One region of the Streptomyces sp. SudanB52_2052 genome, then DNA from elsewhere that is predicted to be linked to it. Evidence: riboswitches for the same ligand, from Rfam matches in the RefSeq annotation. Region 1 holds a riboswitch; each other region holds the start of a gene.
The links. Region 1 has a riboswitch for cyclic di-AMP ahead of ACSUPV_RS16625 (transglycosylase SLT domain-containing protein). Riboswitches for the same ligand answer to the same signal wherever they lie in the genome.
Positions count from the first base shown of each region.

Region 2: another riboswitch for cyclic di-AMP. It lies ahead of ACSUPV_RS15720 (C40 family peptidase); the one in region 1 lies ahead of ACSUPV_RS16625 (transglycosylase SLT domain-containing protein).
Region 3: another riboswitch for cyclic di-AMP. It lies ahead of ACSUPV_RS21565 (M23 family metallopeptidase); the one in region 1 lies ahead of ACSUPV_RS16625 (transglycosylase SLT domain-containing protein).

Region 1 covers NZ_OZ186796.1:3,770,946-3,773,199, forward strand. Annotated here, with positions in the region: gene ACSUPV_RS16620 (polyprenyl synthetase family protein) at 1-611, opposite strand, end outside; cyclic di-AMP (ydaO/yuaA leader) riboswitch at 1,115-1,293, shown strand; gene ACSUPV_RS16625 (transglycosylase SLT domain-containing protein) at 1,297-2,061, shown strand; gene ACSUPV_RS16630 (Cof-type HAD-IIB family hydrolase) at 2,025-2,254, opposite strand, start outside.
Region 2 covers NZ_OZ186796.1:3,594,446-3,596,699, forward strand. Annotated here, with positions in the region: gene pcrA (DNA helicase PcrA) at 1-905, opposite strand, end outside; cyclic di-AMP (ydaO/yuaA leader) riboswitch at 1,212-1,365, shown strand; gene ACSUPV_RS15720 (C40 family peptidase) at 1,374-2,254, shown strand, end outside.
Region 3 covers NZ_OZ186796.1:4,855,735-4,857,988, reverse strand. Annotated here, with positions in the region: gene ACSUPV_RS21565 (M23 family metallopeptidase) at 95-1,126, opposite strand; cyclic di-AMP (ydaO/yuaA leader) riboswitch at 1,138-1,294, opposite strand; tRNA gene ACSUPV_RS21560 (tRNA-Met) at 1,584-1,657, opposite strand; gene ACSUPV_RS21555 (alginate lyase family protein) at 1,712-2,254, opposite strand, start outside.

The DNA of each region.
Region 1 (2,254 bases):
ACGTCCACCACCGTCTCGTCGGCGCCGGACATCATCGCGCCGAACCGGCAGGAGACCGCCACCAGCGAGCCCGTCTTGCCCCCCAGCACGTCCAGGTAGTGCTCGACCGGGTCCCGGCCGTCCTGCGGACCGGCCGTCTCCAGGATCTGCCCGGTCACCAGCCGCTCGAACGCCTCGGCCTGCACCCGCACGGCCTCGGGCCCGAGGTCGGCCAGGATGTGCGAGGCACGGGCGAAGAGGAAGTCGCCGGTGAGGACCGCGACGGAGTTGCCCCAGCGGGCGTTCGCGCTCGCGACGCCGCGGCGCACGGCGGCCTCGTCCATCACGTCGTCGTGGTACAGCGTGGCGAGGTGGGTCAGCTCCACGACGACGGCCGAGGGCACGATCCCGGGTGCGTACCGGTCACCGAACTGGGCGGAGAGCATCACGAGCAGCGGCCGGAACCGCTTGCCGCCGGCCCGCACCAGGTGCTGGGCGGCCTCCGTGATGAAGGGCACCTCACTCTTGGTGGCCTCGAGCAAGCCTTCCTCGACAGCCGCCAACCCGGCCTGGACATCGGCTTCCAGAGCCTGGTCCCGCACGCTCAGCCCGAACGGCCCGACGTCGGTCACGAGGGGTCTCCTGTCTGCTGGTGTCTGCCGGTGATCACACGGATTGTCGATAGGTCGCTGCCATCACTCGAGTCAGCGTATCCGGTCACGTTTCGATCACCGCCAGCGCCCATGGTTACAGGCCGGGCGGTATCCGATCACGACCTCTATGTTTTCGATCAGCTCATAAGAGCAGACATTTATCGACTTTCCGGGAAGTTGCGGTCTATGCACGATTTGCCGTATTGATGAAGCAAATTCCCCTTGCGGGACATTGTGCTCCGGCTCGTGATCAGTGAGTTGAGTCACTTCACCCCGTCGACGGCCGTCTCCCGGCACCTGCTCGTACCTCCTTCCGCAACACGCCAGTTGAGGCTTGGCTCCAGCAAAGGATCAAGGGGTCCAAACACCCCTGACCAAGGTCGATCGGCGCAATGTGTGACTCCGGTGCTTGTTCCCGACATGTGCTCTCGCATACGTTCCGGGCCTGTCCGGCGGACGCCGAATCCTGCCGCCGCCCGGACTCCCCACACACACCGACTCACTCACGCAGGGCAGGAGCGGGGGACCCAGGTAAGTCGCCGGTCCACGACGTGGAACGGCTCGGGGTGAAGCCGCGCACGGCAGCACAGCGCCGTGCGCGGCCGGGCACCTCCCGGCCCGAACCCGACAGCTCACCTCGCAGGCGCCGGAGAGGAACATCGCCATGCCCGGACGAGGTAAGCACCGTCGGCCCAGAACCAGCCCGCTCACCCGAGGTGTCGTCGCCGTCGGCACCGGTGGAGCGGCCCTGACCCTCCCGCTGCTCGGCGCGACGCAGGCCGGCGCCGCCCAGCCGGCCCAGAGCGCCCCCGCCGCCCAGACCGCACCCCAGGCGGCCCAGCCCGCCAAGTCCCTCACGTACACCGTGACCAAGGGCGACACGCTCTACCGCATCGCGGACAAGTACGACGTATCGGGCGGCTGGAAGCAGCTCTACAAGGACAACCGCGCCGTCGTCGGCGACGACCCGCGGCTGATCCACCCGGGCCTGAAGCTGAAGGTGGCGACGACGAAGGCGGCCGCCAAGAAGAAGGCGACGCAGTCGTCCGCCCCGGCCAAGCCGGCCGGTGGCGTCGCCAAGGCCACCCCGGCCGCCGCGAAGACCTACGCGAACAACCTCGACGGCTGGATCCGCGAGGCGCTGGACATCATGGCCCAGAAGGGCATCCCTGGGTCGTACGACGGCATCTACCGCAACATCATGCGCGAGTCGTCCGGCAACCCCCAGGCGATCAACAACTGGGACTCCAACGCCGCCAAGGGCACGCCCTCCAAGGGCCTGCTCCAGGTCATCGACCCGACCTTCGCCGCCTACCACGTGCCCGGCACCCCCTACGACCCGTTCGACCCCGTCGCCAACATCACGGCGGCCTGCAACTACGCGGCCGACCGCTACGGCTCGATCGACAACGTCTTCGGCCCGTACTGAACCGCCCCGCCCAGCAGTCGCTCGAGGACGACGGCGATGCCGTCGTCCTCGTTCGACAGCGTGACCTCGTCGGCGACGGCCTTCAGTTCGGGATGGGCGTTGGCCATCGCGACGCCGTGGGCGGCCCAGTCGAACATCGGGATGTCGTTGGGCATGTCGCCGAAGGCGATGGTGTCCGCCGGCCGCAGCCCCA
Region 2 (2,254 bases), 180 kb from region 1:
CCGACCAGCTCGCGGACCAGGGCGTACTGGGCGTGGTTGGTGTCCTGGTACTCGTCGACCAGTACGTGCCGGAAGCGGCGGCGGTAGTGCTCGGCGACGTCCGGGAAGGCGCGCAGCAGGTTGACCGTCGTCATGATCAGGTCGTCGAAGTCGAGGGCGTTCGCCTCGCGCAGCCTCGACTGGTACATCGCGTAGGCCTGGGCGAGGGTCTTCTCGAAGCCGTCGGTGGCCTGGGCGGCGAAGTCCTCCTCGTCGATCAGCTCGTTCTTCAGGTTGCTGATCTTGGCGCTGAAGGACTTGGGCGGGAAGCGCTTGGGATCGAGGTCCAGGTCGCGGCAGACCAGGGCCATCAGGCGCTTGGAGTCGGCGGCGTCGTAGATCGAGAACGAGGACGTGAAGCCGAGCTTCTTCGACTCGCGCCGCAGGATCCGCACGCACGCGCTGTGGAAGGTCATCACCCACATCGCGTTGGCGCGCGGGCCGACGAGCTGCTCGACGCGCTCCTTCATCTCGCCGGCGGCCTTGTTGGTGAAGGTGATCGCGAGGATCTGGCCCGGGTGCACGTCCCGCTCGGCGAGCAGGTGGGCGATGCGGTGCGTGAGCACACGGGTCTTGCCGGAGCCGGCGCCGGCCACGATGAGCAGCGGGGAGCCGGAGTGGACGACGGCGGCGCGCTGGTTGTCGTTCAGCCCCTCCAGGAGGGCGGCGGTGTCCACGGCCGGGCGCGGGGCGCCGTCGCGGTAGTAGGCGTCCCGGTCCGGCGGCGCGTCGAACTTCCCGCCGAACAGATCGTCCGGGATCGACTCCGGAGCGTGATCGTCCTCGGGCGGTGGCGGGGGCTCGTCCGCAGGGCCCCGCTGGGCCTGGAGGTCCGCCAGGAAGCTGTCGTCAAAGAGGCTGCTCATCGCTCTCCGAGTCTAGGGCGCCCCACTGACAGCCCGCCGCCGCCCTGAGAACATCGCCGAAACGGCCCCCCTGTCACCCTCCAGGAGCGCACGATCACAGCCCGCAGCGGAGCGGCAAAAGCGGATGACTCGTGACCAAACTCCATCATCCCATCACTCTCAGCAATGGTCTCGAGTGAGGTCACGAAAATGTATCGGGCATATCACCCATCAACCTTCACAGAGGCCACACGAGTTGGCTACCGTGCGGGCAGGCCGTACGACCCCCACCGGCGAACGTCGCCGGGCCGCGCGGCCTCCGCCGAGTCCGGTGCGCCGCCGAGCAGCCGGAGCCGGGGACCCACCGAGACCTTGGGGTGAATCGGCCCGACTCCCCTAGCGGAGCAGGCCGTAGGGCAACCCTTCCGAGATACCCGCCCGAACCCGACAGCTAACCCGGTAGGCGGAACATGGAAGGAGTCGCCTCCCTTGGCGTCGCACCGCAAGTCGCGTCCTACGGGTACGCGCGTGGCAGGCATACGGACCCCCGCCCTCGCAACGGCGGCCCTCACCTCCGTGGCCCTGCTGTCCCAGTCGGCCAACGCAGCCCCCGACGCCGACGACAAGCCCAGCCTGGAGGAAGTCGAGAAGAAGGTCGACGACCTGTACCGCCAGGCCGAGTCGGCGACCGACAAGTACAACGCGGCCAAGGAGAAGACCGCGAAGCAGCGCAAGCGCGTCGACACCCTCCTCGACGACGTCGCCCAGCGCACCCAGAAGCTCAACGAGGCGCGGGAGGAGCTGGGTTCCTTCGCCGCCGCCCAGTACCGCACCGGCGCCTCCGCCCCGGACACCGCGACGTTCCTGCTCGCGGACACCCCGCAGGACTACTTCGACCAGACCCAGCTGATGGACCGGATGACCGGCCGTCAGAAGGTCGCGGTCGACGACTACGTCACCCAGCAGTCCGAGACGATGAAGAAGCGTCAGGAGGCCACGGAGAGCCTCGCGACGCTCACCGAGTCCCAGGGCGACCTGAAGACCGCCAAGGCCACCGTCCAGCGGAAGCTCGCCGACGCGCGCGAGCTGCTCTCGCAGCTGACCGCCGAGGAGAAGGCGCGGCTCGCGGCGATCGAGAAGGAGAAGCAGGAGGAGGCCGCCCGCAAGGCCGCCGAGCTGGCCCGGGAGCAGGCCGAGCAGCAGCAGGCCCAGGAGGAGGCCGCCCAGCAGCAGGAGAGCGGCTCCTCGGCGTCGGGCTCCGGCACCTCCACCTCGACGGCCCCGGCCGACTCCTCGTACGCCACCAAGGCCGAGAAGGCCCTCGCCTTCGCCCGCGCCCAGATCGGCAAGCCGTACGTGTGGGGCGCCGT
Region 3 (2,254 bases), 1.1 Mb from region 1:
GGAAACCGGCAGCCCTGACGTCGGGGGGTCGTCATCAAGGCCGCCGGTGCTCAGGAGAAGCGGAAACCACCGGTGTTCGAGGGGCGGTCGCCCGTCAGGGGGTGAGCCCCTTGCCGCGCAGCCAGGCCAGCGGGTCGATCCCGCTGCTGGATCCGCCGGAGTGGACCTCGAGGTGGAGGTGGGCGCCGGTGACGTTGCCGGTGGCGCCCACGCGGCCGATGACGTCGCCCGTGTTGACCTTCTGGCCGACGCTGACGCCGATGGAGGACTGGTGCGCGTACCAGATCTCCGTGCCGTCATCGAGGGTGAGGACGGTCTTGTAGCCGTACGACCCGTTCCAGCCGGCCTCGGTGATGGTGCCGCTGTGCACCGCCTTGATGGGGGTACCCGTGGGCGCGGCGAAGTCCAGGCCGGTGTGGTAGCCGGAGGACCAGTAGGCGCCGGCCTGGCCGAAGGTCGAGGTGATGGTGTACGAGGAGGTGGGCAGCGTGTACTGCTTGGCGAGGGCGGCGAGCCGCTCGGCCTCGGCCTTCTTCCGGGCCTCCTCCTCCGCCTTGCGCTTGGCCTCGGCGGCCTTGGCCTTGGCCTCCTCCTCCGCCTTGGCGGCGGCTTCCTTGGCGGCCTTCTCGGCGGCGGCCGCGGCTTCCTCGGCGGCCTTGGTCTCGATCTGGTCCTGCTGGTGCTCGACCTGGGCCATGATCCGGGCGCGCAGCGCCTCACCGGCGCCGGCGCCGCCCTGCTCGGTGTCCGCCGTGGCGGTGCCGAGGCTGCTGAGCGGAGTCGCGGAGCCCTGGGGGGTGTCGTCGTCCGAGATGAGGGAACCCACCGAGGGAAGGTCCGGCACGGAGATCGACACCGGCGGCTTGCCGGTCTGGGCGCTGGCCATGCCGCCGGCGCCCACGGCGGCTATGACGCCGACGCCCAGGACGGTGGAGCTGCGGGCGAGTCCTCCGCCGCGCTGCTTGGTGACGCGATGCCGGCCGCGGACGGGACGGATGGACTCCGCGGTGGGGTTCCACTCCTGGAACGGGCCCTCGTCGGGGCGCTGACCGCCGTAGCCGAAGGTTTCGGTGTCGCGCTGGTTCTGCGCGAACGGGGCCGCGGGGGCAGGCCGGTTGGACGCCACGTGGGCGTACTCCTTTCCTTCCTTCTCGCCTACCGGGTTAGCTGACGGGTTCGGAGCAGGAAGGTCTCCTACGCGCGTATACCAACCGTGCTTCCACGGCGATATTCGCCCGATTCACCCCAAGTGGTGGTTCCCCGGTTCCCTTTCGGGATTCGGCGCGTGCGCACGGAGCCGCCTTCTGTGACGGCTGGGACGACCGCGCTGCGTTATCGAACGTTAATGGAGGCGCGGTGTGTATTCCAGCGATTCCGCTTGATCATTAACCTTTTTCGCGCGGACTTACCTGTCACGACCGGCCCAAATCGGGCGAGTTGGCCGCCTCGCAAGTGACTACTGAGTTCTGACGGTGTGTCAGTTGTTATGCGGAGTGACGTGGTTCGCTCACCGACAGTGAGGGAGGTTTCGGGAAATGCACCGAGGGCCGGAACCCTTTCGGATTCCGGCCCTCGGCCTTCAGTAGCGGGGACAGGATTTGAACCTGCGACCTCTGGGTTATGAGCCCAGCGAGCTACCGAGCTGCTCCACCCCGCGTCGTTGTGACACCAGTGTACGCCATCCGCGGGACAGCTCGCGCACACCCGCTGCTCAGCCGCCCGGGCGGCCCGCGTGGGTGAGGGTCTCCCAGGCGGTGAACAGGCCGTCGGTGCCGGCCGGCCGGGTCCGTACGGCCGGCTTGCGGGCGGCCGGGACGGACGCGCCGAGGCGGCCCTCCAAGTGGTTGAGGGCGACCTCCAGATGGGGCCCGAGGTTCCGCTCGACACGGCCGCCGCACAGCCACGCGGGTGCGCGTGCGCCCAGCTCGTGCCGGGCGTGCAGGGCGAGCGCGGCCGTCAGCCGGTCCTTGACCTCGCCGTAGAGGTCGACGCCCTGGTGCCAGGCCGTCTCGGCGATGTGGGCGGTGGCGGCGAGGGAGACGCCGACGTGCCGGAAGGAGCGGCAGGTCTCCTGGGCGACGCCGTCCCGGTACGTGGCCTGCCCGGGCCAGTACGCCGTCATCCGCCGCGGCGTGGCGACGCCGGAGCCCGGCACGGTCAGCGGCGCGGGTCCGTCCTGCTCCAGGTGGAAGTAGGCAGGCACGCGCTCCCGGAAGCGCTCCAGTGCGTGGCCGAAGGCCCGGTGGTCGTCGAG